Regions from separate parts of the Pontibaca methylaminivorans genome, predicted to be linked through region 3. Evidence: riboswitches for the same ligand, from Rfam matches in the RefSeq annotation. Region 3 holds a riboswitch; each other region holds the start of a gene.
The links. Region 3 has a riboswitch for cobalamin ahead of B0B01_RS08650 (TonB-dependent receptor plug domain-containing protein). Riboswitches for the same ligand answer to the same signal wherever they lie in the genome.
Positions count from the first base shown of each region.

Region 1 (7,229 bases), 260 kb from region 3:
ACCTCCGGGTCGAGCGCCCGCGCCGTGCCGGAAAGCCGCGCCGTGGCGGGAATGATGTTATGCGAACTGCCGGCCTCGATCGAACAGACGGTGATCAGCGCGGAGTCGGCCGGGTCGATATACCGCCCAATGATCGAGGAAATCTCGGTCGCGAGCCGTGCTGCCGCCTGCACCGGGTCGGTGGCCTTGAAAAAGGCGGCGCCGTGGCCGCCGGTGCCGGAAATCTCGGCCTCCCACACGATATAGCCGTTCAGGGTCGCGCCGCTGCGCACCGCGGCCTGTCCCGGTGCCAGAAGCGGCATGTTGTGAAACCCGTATACCTCGTCAAAGGGGAAGCGGTCGATCAGCCCGTCCCGGATCATCGCCCTTGCGCCCAGCCCGTTTTCCTCGGCCGGCTGAAAGATCAGCACGACGCGGCCCCGCGCGGGCGGGTTTTCGGCCAGATGGCGCGCAACCCCGAGCAGCGCGGCGGTGTGGCCGTCATGACCGCAGGCATGGGCGACACCATCCCGGGACGAGCGCCACTCCCGGCCGCTTTCGTCCTGCATCGGCAGGGCATCCATGTCGGCGCGCAGGGCGATCGACGGGCCGGGCGCGCCTCCCTCGACGATGGCCACGACCCCGGTCCTGCCGATCCCCTCGACCGGCGCGAGCCCGAAGTCCCGCAGCCGCTGCGCCACTAGGCCGGCGGTGCGGGTCTCTTCAAAGGCAAGCTCCGGGTGGCGGTGGAAATCACGGCGCCACTCGGTCATGAGAGGGGCAAGGGCAGCGATCTGGTCGATTGTCTTCAACGGTGCAGGGCCTTTGTCGGGGATGCCTCCTGATAGGGCGAAGCGCGGCGCGGCGCAATGGAACGGGAGCGTGATCGCGGACATGCCCCGTTGAATCCGGCGACGATGGCACACAGATATGACGCAGACCGCAGCAGGAGGGGAGCCGGCGCCATGCGCTATGAAAAATCGGCAGAGGCCATCGCGGCGCTTTCGCCCGAGGAATATCACGTCACGCAGGAAAGCGGCACCGAGCGGCCGGGCAGCGGAAAGCTGCTGCACAACCGCGAACCGGGCATTTATGTCGATATCGTCTCGGGCGAGCCGCTGTTCGCGAGCGGCGACAAGTTCGACGCCGGCTGCGGCTGGCCGAGCTTTACCCGCCCGATTGAATCCGCCCATGTGACCGAACACGGCGACCACAGCCTTGGCATGTTGCGCACCGAGGTCCGCAGCGCCCATGGCGACAGCCATCTGGGCCATGTGTTCCCCGATGGCCCGGTGGATCGCGGGGGCCTGCGCTATTGCATCAATTCGGCGGCGCTGCGTTTCATCCACCGCGACGACATGGAGGCCGAAGGTTACGGCGCCTGGCTCGGCCGGATCGGGGGCGGGCATGAGCAGGACTGAACGCGCCGTCCTTGCCGGGGGCTGTTTCTGGGGCATGCAGGATCTGTTCCGCCGCCGTCCCGGCGTGATCGCGACCCGGGTCGGCTACAGCGGCGGCGACGTGCCGAACGCGACTTATCGCGATCACGGCAATCATGCCGAAGCGCTCGAGGTGATCTTCGACCCCGATGTGACGGGTTATCGCGACATCCTTGGCTTCTTCTTCCAGATCCACGACCCGACCACCCCCGACCGGCAGGGCAACGACCTCGGCCCGAGCTATCGTTCGGCGATCCTTTTCGCGGATGAACGGCAGGAACAAACCGCGCGCGAGACCATCCGCGACGTGGATGCTTCCGGGCTCTGGCCGGGGCTGGTTGTGACCGAACTCGCCCCGCTCGGCGATTTCTGGGAGGCCGAGCCCGAGCATCAGGATTATCTCGAACGGTTCCCGAACGGCTATACCTGCCATTTCATCCGTCCGCACTGGGTGCTCCCGCGGTCTGCGGCATCGTGACGGATCGCGCGTTCGGCGCTTGACTTGGGCCCGGTGCTTCGCGACAGTCGCGCTGATGGTTTCCCGGGGGCGGCAAAGGCGGCCTGCGGGATGAAAAGGGAACGCGGTGCGGAGGAATCTCCAAGGCCGCGACTGCCCCCGCAACTGTAAGCGGCGAGCGCCCATCCTCCTTGTGCCACTGGGGCCTTGATGGCTCCGGGAAGGCAGGGAAGGGCGCAGCGACCCGCGAGTCAGGAGACCTGCCATCATCGTTGAAACCATGAGACGGGCGGGGTGCCCCGAGGAGCGTTTGCCGTGATGACGGAGCCACTCGAGACCATGCAGACCATGCGCCGCCCTCTTCTGCGCGGAGGGCGCGATGAGCATTTCATTTCCGGACCACCAGTTCCAGATCACCACCTGTCTGCGAAGCGGGCGCGAATGCCCCGTGGCGCGGGCCTTTGCCGAACGGCTCGTGCAGGCCGCGCGGCTCGCCTGTTCGCTGCGGCCCGGCTTCGAGATGACCGGGCGGGCCATGCTTGACGGTTGTGCGGCCGGGGGCGAGGCCCTGTTCGTGCTGAACGCGCACCGGGTGGAGCTGTTCTGCGGCGTCGAAAAGGGCGAGGATGCCGCGGCGCTCTGCGCCTTTTCCACCGCATTCTTCGAGGACCGCGACGCGCGGGGCCCGCTGTCCCGGCTGATGGCCCCGCCGCGGATGATGCTGCGGGCGCCGGTCCGCATGGCTTGCCCTGCCCGGGCCGAACCCTGCGAAACGGCGAGGATCTGACATGCGTGTTTTCCCCCCCGAACGGATCGTCTGCCTGACGGCGGAAACGGTCGAGGTGCTTTACCTGCTGGGCGAAGAGGCGCGTATCATTGGCGTCACAGGCTTTGCCACCCGCCCCGCGCGGGTGCGGCGCGAAAAGCCCCGGGTCTCGGGATTTTCCTCGGCGGATATTTCGGCGATCACCGCGCTTGAACCTGATCTCGTGCTGAGCTTCTGCGATATTCAGGCCGACATCACCGCCGCGCTTCTGCGCGAGGGCGTGGCGGTCATGGCCTTCAACCAGCAGGATCTGCGCGGCATTCTTGCCATGATCCGCCATGTCGGCGCGCTGGTCGGTTGTCCCGGGCGGGCCGACGACCTTGCGCGCGGATACGAGGCGCGCCTTGCCGAGGTCGCCGCCCGGGCCGAGGGGCGGGCAAGGCCGCTGGTCTATTTCGAGGAATGGGACGACCCCATGATAACGGCCGTGCGCTGGGTGTCGGAACTGATCGGCATCGCGGGCGGGCGCGAGGCGTTCCCGGATCTTGTGACCAGGGGCAAGGCCATGGAGCGCGTGGTGACGCCCGAACAGGTGGCGGCGGCGCGCCCCGATGTCATTCTAGGCTCCTGGTGCGGCAAGAAGCTGCGCCCGGAGCGGATGGCGGCGCGCCCGGGCTGGGACACGATCCCGGCGGTTCGCAATGGCCGCATCCACGAGATCAGCTCCTCGCTGATCCTCCAGCCCGGCCCGGCGGCGCTGACCGACGGGCTCGACGCGATCATCGAGGCGCTGGGCTGAGCGTCAGCCGCCGCGCGCTTTCACGGCATCCGTGACGGCACGGATCACCCCGAGCGTGGGCGGCTCGTCAAGGAAGGGCACATGACCCCGGTCCGGCACGGTTGCGCTGACCATGTCGGGGTGCCGGAGTTGCATCTGCCGCAGCGTTTCGGCCGAAAGGATGTCGGAATTCGCGCCCCGGATCACGCCGAGCGGCAGCGGGCGGAGTGCATCGAACAGCGCCCATGGGTCGGGTGCATCCGCCGCGCTGCTGTCCGCGCCGGCTGCCGCCACCGCGTCGCGCAGATGCGGGTCGTACCGCAGCACGAGCCCGCCCGGCCCCTTGCGGTAGCGCGCCCTTGCCTCCTCCCGCCAGCGGTCAAGGGGAACGCCCGGGAATTTCGCCGCATTGTCCCGCGCCAGTGCATGCGCGGCGTCCTCAAGGCTGCGGGCCTCGGGCGGGCGGCCGAGGCGGTCCAGAATCCGCGCAAGCCCCGCCGGTTCGATCACCGGGCCGATGTCGTTCAGGATCACACCCGAAAGCCGCGCCGGGGCAATCATCGCAAGCGCCATGGCGATCAGCCCGCCCCGCGACGTGCCGAGGATCACCGCCCGCTCAAGCCCGAGATGATCGAGCAGTTCAAGCGCATCCCCGGCCTCGCGCGGGATCGAATAGTTGCGGAAATCGGCGTCATAGGCGGAGTCGCCCCGCCCGCGATAATCCATGCGGATGACACGGCAGCCCGCGAGATGCGGCGCGACATGGTCGAAATCGCGGCAGTTGCGGGTCAGGCCGGCAAGGCAGAGCAGGGCAGGGCCATGGCCCGTGTCCTCGTAATAGAGCGAGAGCCCGTCGCTTGTGTCGAAGCTCGCCATCAGGAGGGGCGCCCGTTCATTGCATGCCGTCCCGGTGCCGGGCCGGCTGCCGGCGGAATATCATTGTCCCACCGCCGGTTGTGCGTCATGGCTCACATGGATTCGGGCTGCGGCATGCCGAGCACGTGATAGCCACCATCGACATGGATGATTTCGCCGCTCGTGAAGGCGCCGGCATCCGACGCCAGCCAGACCGCCGTACCGCCCACGGCCTCCAGCGTCGCGTTGCTGCGCAGCGGCGCGTTCTGCTCGGTGAACCGGTAGGTCTTGCGCGCACCGCCGATGGCGGCACCGGCCAGGGTGCGCATGGGGCCCGGAGAAATCGCGTTGACGCGGATGCCCTCGGGCCCGAGGTCGTTTGCCAGATAGCGCGTCGCGGATTCGAGCGCGGCCTTCGCCACCCCCATCACGTTGTAATTCGGGATCACCCGGTTGCTGCCCTGATAGGTGAGCGTGATGAGCGTCCCGCCATTCTCGCGCATCAGGGGATGGCTGCGCCGGGCGACCTCGATGAAGGAATAGGCGCTGATTTCCAGCGAATGGAGGAAATTCGCCCGGCTCGTGTCGAGGAAACGCCCGGTGAGTTCGGACTTGTCCGAATAGGCGATCGCGTGGACCACGAAATCAATGGTTTCCCAGCGGCCGGCCAGTTCGGCAAACCCCGCGTCGAGCGCCGCGTCATCCGTCACGTCGACGTCGATCAGCAGCGTCGAGCCCAGGCTTTCCGCAAGCGGTTCGAGGCGGCGGCCGAAGGCGGCGCCCTGATGGCTGAAGGCCAGTTCCGCGCCGGCCGCGCTCATGGCCCGTGCAATTCCCCATGCGATCGAATGGTCGTTGGCGACGCCCATGATCAGGCCGCGTTTCCCGGCCAGTGGCTGCATCATCTGTTCATTATCCCTGATACCTGGAGAGGATCATCGAACCGTTGGTTCCGCCGAATCCGAAGCTGTTGGTCATCACGCTGTCGAGCCCGGCATTCTCGACCAGGGTGCTGGCGATCTCGGATGGATCGAGCGCCGGATCGAGGTTTTCGATGTTGATCGAAGGCGCGATGAAATCATGCTTGAGCATCAGGAGGCTGAACACCGCCTCGAGCGCGCCGGCCGCGCCCTGCGCATGGCCGGTCATGGATTTGGTCGAACTGATGGGCGGGGTCGTTCCCTCGCCGAAGACGCGCCGCACCGCCTCGACCTCGCCGACGTCGCCGACCGGGGTGCTGGTGCCATGGGCGTTGATATAGCCGATGCGCCGCGCCTCGGGCAGGGTTTCGAGCGCAAGCCGCATGGCGCGCTCGCCCCCTTCGCCGGACGGGGCAACCATGTCGTGCCCGTCGCTGGTCGCCGCGTAACCCGTCACCTCGGCATGGATCGTCGCACCGCGGGCAAGCGCATGGTCCAGATCCTCGAGCACGAGAATGCCACCGCCGCCCGAGATCACGAACCCGTCGCGTCCGGCATCAAAAGCGCGGCTCGCCCGTTCGGGCGTGTCGTTGTATTTCGACGACATCGCGCCCATGGCATCGAACAGGCAGGACAGCGTCCAGTCGAGCTCCTCGCCGCCGCCGGCGAACATCACGTCCTGCTTGCCGAGCTGGATCTGCTCGACCGCGCTGCCGATGCAGTGCAGGCTGGTCGAACAGGCGCTGGTGATCGAATAGTTGACGCCGCGGATGCCGAAGGCCGTGGCCAGATTGGCCGAGATGGTCGAGGACATGCATTTCGGCACCGCGAAGGGGCCGATCCGCTTGGTCACGCCGGTCTTGAGCACGCTCTGGTGTGCCGCGAACATGGCGCTGGTCGAGGGCCCGCCCGACCCGGCGATGACGCCGGTGCGCGGATTGACGATGTCGCCCTCTTCAAGCCCGGCGTCGCGGATCGCCTCGGTCATGGCGATATGGGCATAGGCGGCACCCGGCCCCATGAAGCGCATGGTGCGCTTGTCCACATGTTCGGCGGGGTCGAGCTTGATCGTGCCGGCGATGCGGCTGCGGAAGCCGTGCTCGGCCATTTCCGGCACCGCCTCGATCCCCGAGCGCCCGGCCCGCAGCGAGGCAAGCACTTCCGGCACGTTGTTCCCGATCGAGGAAACGATGCCCAGACCTGTGATGACGACGCGGCGCATCGGCTTCTCCCTCTGTTCTCGGTCGATGGCCCGGACAGGGCATTCAGCCTGCGGCCGTGGCCAGACCGACCTTCATGTCCTTGACCGAATAGATCTCTTCGCCATCGGCGACAACACGTCCGTTGGCCACGCCGATCTTGAGCTTGCGGTCGATGACCCGGGTCATGTCCACGTAATATGTCAGCAGCTTGCGGTCGGGGCGCACCATGCCGGTCAGCTTGACCTCGCCCACGCCGAGCGCCATCCCCTGGCCCAGCATGCCGCGCCAGCCAAGGTTGAACCCGGTCAGTTGCCACAGCCCGTCAAGGCCGAGACAGCCCGGCATGATCGGATTGCCGGGAAAATGGCAGGCAAAGAACCAGAGATCGGGATGGATGTCGAATTCGGCCACCACATGGCCCTTGCCGTGGCTGCCGCCGTCGGCACTGATTTCGGTGATGCGGTCCATCATCAGCATCGGCGGTTCGGGAAGCTGCGCATTGCCCGGCCCGAAAAGTTCGCCGCGGGCGCATTTCAACAAGTCTTCCTTGTCGAAGCTGCTGGGGTATTGAGCCATATGGCGTTCTCTCCTGCCTTGCTGGTCTCGCGGATCGCGCCTCGTCTAGCACTGGGTTCGGGCATCCTGCAAGATCGCGGGCGGGGGCTGCCCGTGTCCTCATGTCGCGGAGCGCGAATGAATTTCATTTGAAACCGCTCCACAAAGCGCACTATATGAACAACATGGCCGAGATCGAGATACCAAAGGGCAACAGCCCCACAGAAACCGCTGCCCGCTGGCTTGGCAAGGGCGATCTGCGACCGACGCGGCAGCGG
Region 1 covers NZ_FTPS01000001.1:2,032,154-2,039,382, forward strand. The annotation lists gene B0B01_RS09950 (amidohydrolase) at 1-791, opposite strand, end outside; gene msrB (peptide-methionine (R)-S-oxide reductase MsrB) at 945-1,400, shown strand; gene msrA (peptide-methionine (S)-S-oxide reductase MsrA) at 1,387-1,896, shown strand; cobalamin riboswitch at 1,936-2,157, shown strand; gene B0B01_RS09965 (hypothetical protein) at 2,255-2,662, shown strand; gene B0B01_RS09970 (cobalamin-binding protein) at 2,664-3,440, shown strand; gene B0B01_RS09975 (alpha/beta fold hydrolase) at 3,444-4,295, opposite strand; gene B0B01_RS09980 (enoyl-ACP reductase FabI) at 4,388-5,179, opposite strand; gene fabB (beta-ketoacyl-ACP synthase I) at 5,187-6,416, opposite strand; gene fabA (bifunctional 3-hydroxydecanoyl-ACP dehydratase/trans-2-decenoyl-ACP isomerase) at 6,460-6,972, opposite strand; gene irr (Fur family transcriptional regulator Irr) at 7,137-7,229, shown strand, end outside.
Region 1: it holds a riboswitch for cobalamin, as region 3 does, so the genes downstream of both, B0B01_RS09965 (hypothetical protein) here and B0B01_RS08650 (TonB-dependent receptor plug domain-containing protein) in region 3, are expected to answer to the same signal.

Region 2 (7,229 bases), 1.5 Mb from region 3:
GAGATGCGCGAACGCGGCCATGTGGTCGAGCGTCGCCGCGATTTCGCCCGCACCGCGGAAGCCGTGCCGCATCATGCCGGCGATCCAGCGCGGATTGGCGGCGCGGGCGCGGGTCACGCGGGCGATTTCCGTGGCCAGCGGACGGGCGCGGGGCGCTTCGGGGCGGGTCGCGTCAAGGTGGTAAAGCGCGGGTTCGGGCGCCCCGATCCGGGCCATGGCGGCGGCGAATCCGGCCTCATGCGCGGCGTAATCCTCGGCCAGAAGCAGGTCGGTTTCGGGCATGTCCTGCGCATGGACAAAGCTGTCGGCGCCGCGCAGCCGGGTTTCGAGCGTGTCGCGCGCCGGCTCTCCCGCGGCGGAATGGGCCGAGGCCGCAAGCCAGGCCTCGCCGGCGGCGCGGCGGGCGGATTCGCCCAGATGTCCGGTCGAGATGCCGAGCCCGTAACTCCCCGGCGCCGGCGCAAAGACGCGCGGCCCCGGCGCGGCGCTGACATAGGGGTTCATGTCGGGGGCCTCGTCGCGCTCGGCCAGGGCCGTCGTGGCGGCCTCGAAAAGCGCGGCGAGTTCGGGAAACACGTCGCGGAACAGGCCCGAGACGCGCAGCGTGACCTCGATCCGGGGCCGGTCGAGCAGGGTGAGCGGGATGATCTCGAAACCGCTCACGCGCTCGGAATCCGCGTCCCAGCGCGGCGCGATGCCGGCCAGGTGCAGGGCCATGGCAAATTCCTCGCCCGCCGTGCGCATGGTCGCCGAACCCCAGAGATTGACCACGAGCCCCTGCGGATAGTCGCCGCGTTCCTGCAGGTGGCTGCGGATCAGTTCCCCGGCCAGCCGGACCCCCTGCGCATGGGCATTGCGCGAAGGCACCGCGCGCGGATCGGTGGAAAACAGCGCCCGCCCCGTGGGCAGCACATCGGCACGCCCCCGGAAGGGCGAGCCCGAAGGCCCCGGTTCAAGGGGTTGCCCGGCAAGCGCGGCGATCAGCGCCGCGCGCTCACCCCTGATCGAGGCCGGGTCGCCGGCAAGCCGGCCGTCCTCCTGCGGGGTGCCGCGCCCCCAGACATGCAGCCCCTCGCCGAAGCGGCTTTCCTTCAGGTCGCAGACGAAGGCGTCGATCATCGGGATCGCCTCGGCGGGGCCTGCATCGCCGGGAATGCCGAGATCGTCCTCGATCCCGGCCTGTTGCGCGGCCTCGCGGATCGCCGCGATCAGGCGATTGCGCCGCGCCGGATCGAGCCCGTCGGCGGTGGAATATTCGTCAAGCAGCGCCTCGATCCGGGTGAGTTCCGGCAAGGATCCGGTTTCCGCAAGCGGCGGCGGCAGGTGGCCGAGCGTCAGCGCCCCGATGCGGCGGCGCGCCTGTGCGGCTTCGCCCGGGTCGTTCACGATGAAGGGATAGACCACCGGAAGCGCGCCGGTCAGCGCTTCGGGCCAGCAGGCGGCAGACAGCGCCACCGCCTTGCCGGGCAGCCATTCGAGCGTGCCGTGCGCGCCGATATGGACCATGGCGTCCGCCTGTTCGCGCAGCCAGAGATAAAAGGCCGCATAGGCGTGACAGGGCACGCGCGTGGTGTCGTGATATTCGCCCTCGCGGTCCGCGCTGCGGCTGCGCTCCGGTTGCAGCGCGACAATGGCCTTGCCCCGTCGGGTCGCGGCGAAATGGAAATGCCCGCCCTTCAGGGCGGGGTCGTCCTGCGGCGCGCCGTGCACCCGGCAAAGGTCGTCGCGCAGCGCTTCGGGAAGGGTATCGAGCGCGCGCAGGTAATCCGCAAGCGGCCAGCGGATGGAGTCGCCCAGCGCCTGTTCAAGCGGCGCGCCCGCTGTGGTGTCGTGACCGGCCTCCGCCAGATCCTCGAGCATCGCACGGGCCGAAGCCAGCGCGTCGAGCCCGACCGCATGGGCCATGCGATAGCTGCGCCCCGGATAGGTCGAAAGCACGAGCGCGACCCGCCGCGCGGGCGCAGGCTGCGCGGCCAGCGCGATATGGGCGGCAACGCGGGCGACGGTGGCCCGGATGCGCTCGGGATCGGGACAGTGGGCGGCATGGCTGAATTCGAGTTCCGGGTCGCGCGCCGTGGTTTCCTTGAACGAGATCACCCCGGCGTTGATCCGCCCGTCCACCTCGGGGAGCGCGACATGCATGGCAAGGTCCGCAGGCGACAGGCCGCGTTCGGCCCCGGACCAGGCGGCGCGGTCATTGGTGGCGTGAATCGCCTGGAACACCCGCACCCCGGCAGCATCAAGGGGGGAACCGGCCCTGCCGCGCGCGGAAAAGGCCGTGGTGTTGACCACCGCGACCGGGGAAAGGCGGGGCAGGACGGCGCGCAACCAGCCGGCGGCGGCGCTGTCCTTGAGGCTCGGCACGAAAAGGCCGAGCGTGCGGAAGCCGCCCGCCTCAAGGCCGCGCATCAGGGCGGCGACGCCTTCGGTATCGGCGGCAGCGGCCCAGGCACGGTAGAAGGGCACCGCGATCAGCGGGCGCGCATCCGGCGCGCCCGGCAATGGCGCGTCCGGTTCCGGGTCGGGCAGGGGGCCGTGATCGGGGTGCCAGAGCCCGAACGGCGGCAGGGTCTTCGGCCCCGGCACCGGCCCGGCATAAAGACCAGAGGCAAGCGCAAGCTGCGCCAGCGCCCCCTGCGCCGCGATCGCGCCCCCCGCATCGCAGAGTTCCGCCAGCCGGCGCAGGGTCGCGACCGGCAGGGTCGAGGCCGCGTCAAGCGCCGGGTCCGGCTGCCCGTCCGCCGGCAGGATCGCGAGCGCGATGCCCTTTTCGCGGGCAAGGGCCGCGACCTGCTCGACCCCGTAGCGCCAGAAGGCGGTGCCGCCCAGCAGGCGGATCAGGATGCCCCGCGCCCCGGAAAGCGTTGCCTCGACATAGGTATCGACCGAAAGCGGGTGCAGCAGCGCCGAAAGATTGGCGAGCCGCAGCGAGGGCAGCCCCTCGCGCCCGCGCCGCCAGCCCGCCGCGAAAGCGCCGAGATCGCTGTCGGAAAAGGACAGCACCACCAGATCCGCGGGCGCCTGCCCGAGATCGCGCGGCGTGGCCGTTTCCTCCAGCCCGTGGCTTTCGCGGAAGAGGACGTGCATCAGATCAGCGCCGCGCGGATCGCATCCGGGTCGAGATCACCCTTTTCGGCGATGACGACGAGCCGCCCCTCGCGCGGCGCGGCCCCCCAGGGGCGGTCGAACTGATGGCGCACCCGTGGCCCCACCGCCTGCACCAGCAGCCTGAGCGGGCGATCCGCGATCGCCACGTGCCCCTTGATGCGCAGGATTTTCCGCGATGCGGTCAGGGCCTCGACCCTGGCGGCAAGCCTGTCCGGGTCATCGACTTCCGGCAGGTCGATCACGATGGTGTCGAAATCGTCGTGGTCGTGGTGGTCGTCGGCACCGTCGTGATGCGAGGGGCGGGCATTGATGCTGTCTTCGGCCGCCGCATGGATCCCGAGCACCACACGGGCGTCGATCACCCCGTCGGTCAGGGGCAGGACCGGCAGGTCCCGCGGCGCCTCGGCCAGAACCGCCGCGCGCGCCGTGGCGAGCCCCTCTTCGCCGGCGAGGTCGGCCTTGGACAGCAGCACGAGGTCGGCGCAGGCGATCTGGTCTCCGAACACTTCGGACAGCGGGGTCTCGTGATCGGCGCCCGAATCGCTGCCGGTGTTGCCGGGGTGTTCGGGATCGGGGGCGAAGGTGCCGTTCGCCACCGCCTCGGCATCGGCGAGCGCGATCACGCCGTCGATCGTGATCTTCGAGCGCAGGTCGGGCCAGTCGAAGGCCTTGAGCAGCGGCTTGGGCAGGGCAAGGCCCGAGGTCTCGATCAGGATGTGATCGGGGCGCGGCTCCATCGCCAGAAGGCGCTCGATGGTGGGGATGAAATCATCGGCGACGGTGCAGCAGATGCAGCCGTTGGTCAGTTCAAGGATATTGGCCTCGGGGCAGTTTTCATCCGCGCAGCCCCGGATCAGGTCGCCGTCCACCCCGGCATCGCCGAATTCGTTGACCAGAACGGCAAGCCGCCGCCCGCCCGGGTTCTGCAGCAGGTGGCGGATCAGCGTGGTCTTTCCGGCCCCCAGAAAGCCGGTAACGATGGTGACGGGGGTTTTCTCAAGGCTCATTTCACGGGCTCCATTGGCGGTATGCGGGCGATGATGTTGCGGCGCAGGCTTTCGGGGCGCTCGCGCCAGGGCAGGAAACCTTCGGGCGCGGCGCGATAGGCGGCGGTCATGGTCTCGAGCGCGTCAAGGTCGCGGTCGGGATCGAGTTCGCCCTGCAGGTAGGTCCAGCGCCCGGGGCCCCGCAGCACGACGACGCAGCCGCGCCGGCAGGCAGACAGGCATTCCTGCCTGACATGGGGAATGCCGCGGGCGGACAGCGCCGCGGACAGCCGCGCGCCGTCGCGCAGGGGCTGTTGCGCCCCGGTTCCGTCCGCGGACATGCGGCAGGTGGTACAGACCACCAGTTCGATTTCGATCGCGTCACACATCGGCCCCTCCGACCAGAGTTTCGCAACCGGAGGAACAGACGGGGGTGCGGGGCACATGCGCCCGCACGTCCGGTCTGCGGCATGCCCCGGCCGCATGATTCCGAAACGGCCCCGGAAACGGCGGGGCCGGTGCTGGCAGGTCTCCCGGCTTGCGGATGTCAGGGGCGATACCCCTGGCGGCTGCCCGGCCTTCCCGACGCGATGTCAGTGGCAGTGGGCATCCTCTCCGGTCACGGTCGCGGGGGCGGCTGCGTTTTGTCCCGGGTGGCCCGGGGCGTCGCATTCCCTCTTCGCCTGCAAAACTGCAGGAACCAGCGATGCGCAGAGCCAAGCCCGTTTCCGCCCCGCTTGTCAAGCGCGAGCGCGGACCACGCCCCGCGACCGGGCGGCGGGCCGTGGAACCGGCGGTGGCCCGATGTCCGGGGGTGAAACCGGGCGGTGTTTCAGGGCCGTGCTTCAGGGGCGTTGACGCACCGCATCGGGCGCCTTAAGGATTGTCCCGACGGTTTTCCGATTTCGGAATGAAAAGGGAATGCAGTGCGGGCCGGATGGCCTCATGCTGCAGCTGCCCCCGCAACTGTAGGCGGAGAGCCTTCTGTCACATGCCACTGGGAGCGATCCCCGGGAAGGCGACAGGGGGCGGTGCTTCGCGAGCCAGGAGACCTGCCGTCAGCCGTTGTCACGCGTGAACACATCGGGCGGGGTGTCCTGGTGAAATTCGCATCCGCCCGCAGGGACAGTCCGGGCAACAGGATGCAGCGTTTGCGGTGACGGTGAAATGATCGCTGGAGCCGAAATCCGTGCCCGAACTCATATCTCAGTCAACCGCCCTTTCGGGCGTGTCCGGCCTCGTGCCGTCAATTCCGCGCCTTCCTGCCCGGCCAAGGCGCCGGCGGGCTCTTGTCGTCGCCGCGCTTCTGGCCGGCACGGCCGCGCCGCTTTCTGCGCAGGACGCCACCCGCAGCAGCGAGGACAACGGCGAGACGCTGCTGCTCGATACCATCACCATCGAGGGGCAGGGGGCGGCGGATCTCGACCTGCATCAAGGTTCCACCGCCGGCAGCCGGCTTGGCCTCAGCTCCTTCGAGACGCCGGCCAGCGTGCAGGTGATCGACGGGGGTGCGATCCGCAGCCGGGGCGAGCGCGATGTGACGCGGGCGATCGTGAACACCGGGATCGGCGTGAGCTTTGGCGGCTCGCCGGGCAACGGCGGCACCTCGGTCAGCATGCGCGGATTCAACGGACACGGGTCGGTCACGCGGCTGTATGACGGCACGCGGCTTTACCCGGCCTCGGGCACGATCACCTTCCCCTTCGACACCTGGAGCGTGGACCGCATCGAGGTGCTGAACGGCCCGGCCGGTGTGCTTTACGGCGAAGGGGGTGTCGGCGGCGCGATCAACGTGATCCCGAAAAAGCCGCTGACCGAGGGGCGGCGCGACGAGTTGCGGGCCACCATCGGCACCCATGGCCAGCGCGGGCTGGCCTATGGCAGCGCCGGGCCGCTGGGCGACCGGCTGGCCTACAGTTTCGATGCCAATATCACCGGCTCCGACGGCTGGATGGATCGGGACAACATGTCGTCGCGTTCGCTTTCGGCGGCGCTGCGCTGGCAGGCGACCGAGACCCTTGCGCTGACGCTTTCGCATGATTTCGGCGACAACCGCCCGAGCCGCTATTTCGGCACGCCGCTGGTGGATGGTCAGGTGGACCGGCGCGTGCGCTATCGCAACTACAACGTCGAGGACAGCCTCGTGCGCTACAAGGACAGGTTCACGCAGCTCAAGGCGGAATGGACGCCCAACGACAGCGTGACGCTGACCAGCAGCACCTATCACCTGACCAGCAACCGCGACTGGCGCAACGTGGAGAGCTACACTTATGGCCCCGGCACCGGAGTGGTTACACGCCAGCCCCGGCTCGCTCTGGCTCACGATGTGGAAGAGACAGGAAATCGCACCGACATAACTATCGAGAGCACATTCGGAAATATTGAGAATACTGCGACGTTTGGCTTTGACGTCAATCGGATGAAATATGTGAGATTGAGGCACACTCCTGCCACAGATGAGACCACAGTTGATTTTCTCAATCCGCGCCCTGGGGTATTCGGCCCCTATACGATGAATATCATCAATGATTCAAAGATGAATCAATACTCATTGTTCATGGATGATCGGATAAAGTTCAATGACCAATGGGCGCTGGTCGGCGGTCTGCGTTATGATAACGTGGACATTAAATCGCGCGAGCCCGCCTATACAAAAAAATTCAGCTCAACCAGCTGGCGCATCGGCGCGGTCTGGAACCCGGTGCCGGATGTGGCTGTTTATGCGCAGTATTCCCGAGCAACTGAGCCGATCGGCAGCGCTCTTTCATTATCCGAGTCTCAGGCCGACCTGAAACTGACCCGGGCGCGCCAGCAGGAAATCGGGGTGAAATTCGGCTTTCTCGAGGGGCGCGGCGATGCGACGCTTGCGGCCTATCGCATCGTCAAGACCGACCTTCTGGCGCGCGACCCCGATGACCCGGACGTGACCCACCAGATCGGCAGGCAAAGCGCGAAAGGGATCGAGGCCGCCATCGGCCTTGAGGTGTCGCCAACCTTCCGCGTCAATGCGAATGCGGCGTTCGTTTCCTCCCGCTTTGACGATTACGTGCAGCCGGGCGGCGATTATTCCGGCAACCGCGCGGCGAATGTGCCGCACCGGGTCGCCAATATCTGGGGCTCCTGGGATTTCGCCGC
Region 2 covers NZ_FTPS01000001.1:313,806-321,034, reverse strand. The annotation lists gene cobN (cobaltochelatase subunit CobN) at 1-3,087, opposite strand, end outside; gene cobW (cobalamin biosynthesis protein CobW) at 3,087-4,115, opposite strand; gene B0B01_RS01640 (DUF1636 domain-containing protein) at 4,112-4,483, opposite strand; cobalamin riboswitch at 4,601-4,814, opposite strand; cobalamin riboswitch at 4,970-5,168, shown strand; gene B0B01_RS01635 (TonB-dependent receptor) at 5,284-7,229, shown strand, end outside.
Region 2: it holds a riboswitch for cobalamin, as region 3 does, so the genes downstream of both, B0B01_RS01635 (TonB-dependent receptor) here and B0B01_RS08650 (TonB-dependent receptor plug domain-containing protein) in region 3, are expected to answer to the same signal.

Region 3 (7,229 bases):
TCAGAAATCCGCACGGATACCCGCATAGAATGCCCGGTCGGAGGTGCCATAGCCCCGCGCCGTCTGATACTGCCGGTCGGTCAGGTTATCGACGCGCAGGTAGATCTGCGAGGCTGGCGTGAGGTCAAAGGACAGCCCCGCGTTCACCACCGTGTAATCGGGCATGGGGCCGGTATCCACGCGGTCGGCGACATGGTTGACAAAGACCTGTCCGTCGAGCCGGTTGGTCAGGCTGGCACGCAGCCCGAGCAGCAGGTCATGTTCGGGGACGCGGCTCAACTGGTCGCCCGCCGCGGTCCTGGCGCGGGTATAGGTGTAGTTGCCGAGAAAGGTCACGCGCTCCCCGAGCGGAAATTCGCTGGAAAACTCGATCCCGCGCGTCGTGGTGGTTCCGGGCACCTGTATGTAACGTCCGCTGTCCCAGTCGATGAGATCGTTGATCCTGGTGTAGAACAGCGTTGCCGCAATCAAACCGCCATTGGAAAACTCGCGCTCGGCGCCGAGTTCGAAACTGCGGCTTTTCTCGGGTTTCAGAGTATCATTGCCATAGGTCGGGTCAAAAAGCTCATAGAGCGATGGCGCGCGAAAGCCCGTGGCAATCGCGGACCTGATGGTCCATGCCTGATCAGGCCGCCACGCAAGCGCGATCCGCCCGGTTGGTTCGGTGCCAAATTCGGAATGGCGGTCAACACGCAGGGAAGTGGTCAGGTCAAGGTTGTCCGACAGGCCGAATTGCGCCTCGCCAAAGACCGAGGCCGTATCGCTGCGCGATTTGTCGCTGTCCAGCCGCGCCTTTTCCTCGGCGTACTCGGCGCCGAAAACGAGCGTGCCGAAGGACGGGCGGACCGTGCCCGTATAGCGCGCACCTTTCCGCATACCCTCAAACCGCTGGGTGTAACCGTTCGGATCATAGCGTGTTGTCTTGAAATACGACGCTTCGAGTTCATGCGATACGTTATCGCCGTCGAAAGTCGCAAATATCCGTCCACCCTTTCTGTCGGTGAAATTCTTGTCCGGCGTATCTATCAAGCCATAGGGCGGAAACATCGAATAGCCATCTATATCGGCTTCGTGCTCTTCATATATCATGTCGAAGCCGACCCGGACCTGATCGGTCAAGGCATAGCTTCCCGAGAAATAGATGGTCTTTCCGTCGAATCCGTCGCGCTCGGTATTGCCGTCGTTTTCGTCGGCAGCCGAGAATCCGTCCGTATGCAGGCGCGTCATGGTCAGGGCAAGTTCCGCACGATCCGAAAGATACCCGACGCTGCCGGAAACGCTTGCGGTGCCGTAGCTGCCCGCCTCCCCCGAAAAGCGGTAGCTGATGCCCTCGCTTGTCGGTCGCCATGTAAATATGTTCACCACGCCCGCGATGGCCGATGATCCATAAAGCGCGGATTGCGATCCTTTCAGAACCTCGACGCGGCTCAGCCCCGCGGCGGTCAGTCCGCCCCAGTTGTAGGATTGTTTGATCTCGGTCGGATCGGTCACGTCGATGCCGTTGATGCGGGTGCTGACATAGCCGCTACCGAGCCCCCGGATTCTGAGTGTCGTGGCCGTGCCGACGCCGCCATTCGCGCTGGCTGTGATGCCGGGAAGCCGCGTCAGCGTATCGACCAGTTCGGGGCCTGTGCTTCTGCCCAGATCGTATTCATCCAGCACATCGACGGTTGCGCCCACACGGTCCGCTTCGGTCTCTGTCTGGTTGGCCGATACCACGATCGTGCCCAGTTCCAGATATTGCTGCGCCGTGGCCGCTCCTGTGCCCAGCACGAGCGCGGATGCGGTTGCGAGAAGTCGTTTCATGTCAGGCCCTCCCGGCCTTGTCGGTGGTCATGTCTGGGAGAGCCACGCCGGGCCTTCCAGGACGGTGCGCATCACCATCGCGGAACCGGCGCCGCCCATGCGACGCCCCTCGCGCCACATGAAGGTGATCGCTCTGGCAGGTCTCCTGACTTGCGGGTCGTTGCGGCAAACAGTCCTTCCCAGCCCGGTCCGGGCCAGTGGTGTCATTCTGTTTCCGCTCGCCGCCTACAGTTGCGGGGGCAGTCGTGGAATTGGCGGTTTCCCGCCGCACCACATTCCCTATTGACGGCGGGTTTCCCGCCGCACCAGAGCAGCTTCGGCATAGGCGCAAGCCCCGCGCGGATCAAGAGGCATGATCGCTTGCAGAGCGCGGGGGCGGGCGGTAATGGCCCGGTGACGCCCTGCCGGCCGGTCGCGGCAGGACAACAGGGCCGGAACGAGACCGATACGGGAGACAGGCAAGTGAGCGATATCAACACCGACACGAGTTACAGCGTCACCGCCGAGGAACTGCGCCAGTTCGTCGAGCGGATCGAGTCGCTCGAAGCCGAGAAAAAGGATATCGCCGACCAGCAGAAAGAGGTCATGGCCGAGGCCAAGGGGCGCGGCTATGACACCAAGGTGCTGCGCAAGATCATCGCCCTGCGCAAGCGCGACAAGGACGACATCGCCGAGGAAGAGGCGATCCTTGAAATGTACAAGGAAGCGCTTGGCATGGCCTGAGCGCGCCCGGTCAGGCGGTGCGTAGCAGGATCGCACCCTCGCGCGCGCCGGCGGCCACCGCGTCATGGGCCCGCGCCCCGTCGGCAAGGTCGAATACCGCCGCCACCGGACAGTCGAGCGCTCCATGCCGGAGCGCATCGTGCAGACGCCGGATCGCGGCCGCGCGGGCCGCGTCGGGAAGCAGATAGACCAGCATCAACTCGACCGTGACCGCCTTGAACAGCAGCGGATAGAAGGGCAGCCCCGGTTCCGGGGCGAGCGCCGAACCATAGGCGCAGATCGTGCCGTTTTCCGCGATCACCTCCGTATCGGTCGCGATGTTGCGGCCGAATTCGACCTCGATGATGCGATCAACGGGGTGGCCCCCGTTCGCGGCAAGGATCTCCTGCGCCAGATCGGGGGATTCGAAATCGAGCGCGGCATCTGCCCCGGCGCCGCGGACCTGGTCGAGCCCGCGGCCCCGCGCGGTGGCGATGGTGCGTGCCCCGCCCCGGCGGGCAAGCTGCATCGCAAGGTGGCCGACCGTGCCCGCACCGCCCTGGACCAGCACCGTCCTGCCCGAAACATCGCCGCCCCCGAACACCGCGTGGGCGGCCGTCAGCCCCGGAATGCCGAGCACCGCCCCGGTTTCAAGCGGCAAGTTGTCGGGCAGGGGCACCGCCTGCGCGGCGGGCAGGGTAATCTGCGCCGCTGCCGTGCCGAGCGCGCGCCGCCACTGGCCGTTCCAGATCCAGACCCGCTGGCCGAGCCGCTCACCCGCGACCCCCTCACCGATGGCCGAGATCACCCCCGCACCGTCGCTGTGCGGAACGATCAGCGGAAAGGGCATTTCCGCGGCCCCCGCACGGGCCCCCGCGCGCGCCTTCACGTCCGAGGGATTCACCCCGGAAAATGCAAGGTCGACCGTGACTTCGCCGGCTTGCGGCGCGGGGCAGGGGATGTCCTCGATCCGCAGGACGTCGGCCGCGTTTCCGTAGCGGCGATAGGCGAGCGCTTGCAAGGGTGCCTCCTTTTTTCCGAAGCCTGCTGACGACTCTAGCGAAGCGGGGCCGGACTGCCAGCCCGCGATGCATGAGTGGCGCCCTAGTCGCGCAGCTCATCCGGGGCGACGCCCCAGAGCGCCTTTTTCGGCGCCCAGCCGCGATAACCGCCCGAGGAAATGCGGCACCAGCCGGGATTGCATTCGCCCAGCCGGGCGATCACGCTTTGCTCGAACACGGCGACAACCGATGAGGATTCGTCGGGCTGGCTGCGGATCTGGAGCGTTTCCTGCTCGACCAGTACCGTTCGCGTGCCCGACAGCAGTGCATAATGCATCCAGCCGCCGGCGCCGTCTCGGTCCTGCACGCGGCGCCAGTGCCCGTGTTCGGCGGTGATCTGCAGCGGCATGTCGCGGCGCTTGAACACCCAGTCGATGCGATGGCTGAGCGTCGGACCGCGGCGCGCGTTGCCCTCGGCCACCTTGAGCGAGACATAACGCGGCAGCGGCAGATTCGTCGCCTGACCGCGTTTTTCGGCCGCCTGGGCGCGGGTCGGCGCGGGCAAGGCCAGCGCCAGCAGCAGCGCGACGACGGCCAGATGCCATGAGAATCGGAATGTCACTGCGGTTCTCCCGTCCTGCCTCATTTCCGGGCTGCGCCTTGAATTTCCGCCGGAAATCATGCGCGCGGTTCTTGTGCCATGCCCGCTCCTGCGCCACGATGCCATGGCGCCACCTCGATTGAAAAGCGACGGGAGAGGCTGATTGTCAAGAGAACGCCTGACTGTTGTGCTGCCGCGACGCTTGCCGGAGCCGGTCGAAACCGCCATGGCGGCGCTGTGCGACCTGGTGACGCGCGAGGACGACCGGCCCATGTCGCGCGACGAGATGATCGCCGCTGTCCGGCAGGCGGATGTGCTGGTGCCGACCATGGCCGAGCGGATCGACGCGCCCTTCCTGGCGGAGGCCGGTACGCGGCTGCGGCTGATCGCGAATTTCGGCGCGCGGGTCGATCACATCGACCTGTCCGGGGCGCGCCGGCGGGGAATTCTCGTCACCCATGCGCCGGACATCGCGACCGGGGATATCGCCGATATGGCGATGACGCTGATCCTGGCCCTGACCCGGCGCTTTCCCGAAGGGCGCGCCCTGATCCGCACCAATGAGTGGGCCGGGTGGAGCCCGGCCGGGCCGCTTGGCCGGCGTCTCGAGGGGCGCTGTCTCGGGATTCTCGGGATGGGGCGGGTCGGGCAGGCGCTTGCGCGGCGTGCCCGTGCCTTCGGCATGGACATTCATTACCACAACCGCAACCCGGTCCCGGATGCGATCGCCGAGGAACTCGGCGCGACCTGCTGGCCGAGCCTCGACCAGATGGCGGCGCGGGTCGATGTGATGTCGGTCAACTGCCCGGCGACGCCCGGCACGTTCCGCCTGATGAACGCGCGCCGTCTTGCTCTGATGAAACCCGGAGCGGTGATTGTCAGCACCGCCCTTGGCGAGGTGGTGGACGAGGTGGCGCTGACGCGGATGCTGCGCGCGGGGCGGCTTGCCGGCGCGGGGCTCGACATCCGCGACGCCGACACGGGATTCAACCCGCGCCTGCGGGCGCTCGACAACGTGGTGCTGCTGCCGAACATGGGCGCGGCGACGCTCGAGGGGCGGATCGAGACCGGAAAGCGCGTGATCGCCAGCATTGCCGCCTTTGCCGAGGGGCTTGCCGTTCCCGACCGGGCCGATGCGGCCGCGCCCTGATCCGGCCGTCTGATTTCATTCCATGTTGCGAGGCCCCCATGCGTGCATTCATCGCCATATCGCTTCCAGCGCCGGTGCGGCAGCAGCTTGCCGACCTGCGCGAGGCGCTCCCCTTCGGGCGGCCGGTGCCGGAGGAAAACCTGCATCTCACGCTGGCCTTTCTCGACGACCAGCCCGAATCGCTGCTGCGCGACCTGCATGAGCAGTTGTCGCTGATCCGCGCCGAGCCGTTCGAACTGTCCCTCTGCGGCCTCGGTATCTTCGGCGGGCCGAAGCCGCGGGCGCTGTTTGCCGAAGTGGAGGAATCCGAACCGCTCCTGTCGCTCCATCGCGAGGTGAGGCGCGCCGCCCGGCGGGTCGACCTGACGCTCCCGCGCGAGCGGTTCCGCCCGCATGTGACGCTCGCGCGGCTGCCGGGGCAGTTGTCGCCGCTGCGGGCGCGGCAGTTGCAGCTTTACCTTGAAAACCACATCGCTGCGCCCCTGCCCGGGTTCCGGGTCGAGGATTTCACGCTGTTCCATTCGATCCTCGGCCGCGACGGCGCACGCCACGAGGAACTGGCCACCTATCCGCTCTCGCGGGATCCGGCTGAAGGCTGAGCGCGGCCGGGCCCGCCCCGCCCGCCTGTCGGTTTTATCCGCTTTTCGGTCGGAAGGACTTGGCCCCCGCGGGCTGCGCTTGGCATAAGTAAAGGGAACATCCCGAGCGTGGAGGACGCCGATGAAAACCGAAGTCAAGGCCCTGGTTATCGGAGGCGGTGCGGTCGGCACCTCGATTGCCTATCATCTGGCCCGGGCGGGCTGGGACGACGTGATGCTGATCGAGCGGGACGAACTCACCAGCGGCAGCACCTGGCACGCGGCGGGGCTGCTGCCGCTGTTCAACATGTCCTATGCCTCGACCTGGATTCACAAGTATTCGGTCGATTTCTACAAGACGCTCGAGGCCGAGACCGGGCTCGACGCCGGGTTCTTCGTGGTCGGCAACCTGCGCATGGCGCAGAGCGATACGCGCATGGACGAATACATGCTTTATGCGAGCACGGCCGAAACCTGCGGCGTGCCCTACGAGTGGCTGTCGCCCGGGGACATCAAGGACCGCTGGCCGCTGGTGCGCACCGATGACCTGAAAGGCGCGATCTTTCACCCGACCGATGGTTATATCAATCCGGCCGACGTCACCATGGCCATGGCCAAGGGCGCACGCCAGCGCGGGGTGGTGATCGAACGCAAGTGGCAGGCCGATGCCCTCCGCTGGACCGGCGACGCCTGGGAGGTGACGCTCACGAAGATGGTCGAGAAGGGCGGCAACCTCGTGCCGTCGGACGAACAGGTGGTGATCACGGCCGAACACGTGGTGACGGCAAGCGGCAACCACGCCCAGCGCACGGCGCGGATGCTCGGCATCAAGATGCCCGCGATCCCGGTCGAGCACCAGTATGTCGTGACCGAACCCGATCCGGCGCTGGTCGAATGGCGCAAGGACAACCCCCAGCACCCGGTGCTGCGCGACCCCGATGCCAAATGGTACGTGCGCGAGGAGCGCGGCGGCTGGATCCTCGGCCCCTACGAGCGCGGCGCGCCGGCGCGGTTCGAATACGACGTGCCCGAAGGGTTCCGCGCCGATCTCTTCCCGCTCGACCTCGAGCGGATCGAAGAGGAATACATGTCGATGATCCACCGCATTCCGTCGTCGGAACATGTCGGGCTCAAGGACGATTTCAACGGCCCGATCTGTTACACGCCGGATGGCAACCCGCTGCTCGGCCCGGCGCCGGGGCTGCGCAACATGTGGCTGGCCGAGGGGTTCAGCTTCGGCATCACCGCGGCGGGCGGTGCGGGCCATTACCTGGCGCAGATGATGGTCGAGGGCGAGGCCGAGATCGACATGGCGAGCGTCGATCCCCGGCGCTACGGCCCGTGGATGACCACCGAATATGCCGCGCGCAAGAATGAAGAATCCTATGAAC
Region 3 covers NZ_FTPS01000001.1:1,770,422-1,777,650, forward strand. The annotation lists gene B0B01_RS08645 (ABC transporter substrate-binding protein) at 1-14, opposite strand, end outside; gene B0B01_RS08650 (TonB-dependent receptor plug domain-containing protein) at 1-1,806, opposite strand; cobalamin riboswitch at 1,925-2,131, opposite strand; gene B0B01_RS08655 (DUF2312 domain-containing protein) at 2,269-2,529, shown strand; gene B0B01_RS08660 (NADPH:quinone reductase) at 2,540-3,529, opposite strand; gene B0B01_RS08665 (SH3 domain-containing protein) at 3,613-4,155, opposite strand; gene B0B01_RS08670 (2-hydroxyacid dehydrogenase) at 4,274-5,260, shown strand; gene thpR (RNA 2',3'-cyclic phosphodiesterase) at 5,299-5,859, shown strand; gene B0B01_RS08680 (GcvT family protein) at 5,981-7,229, shown strand, end outside.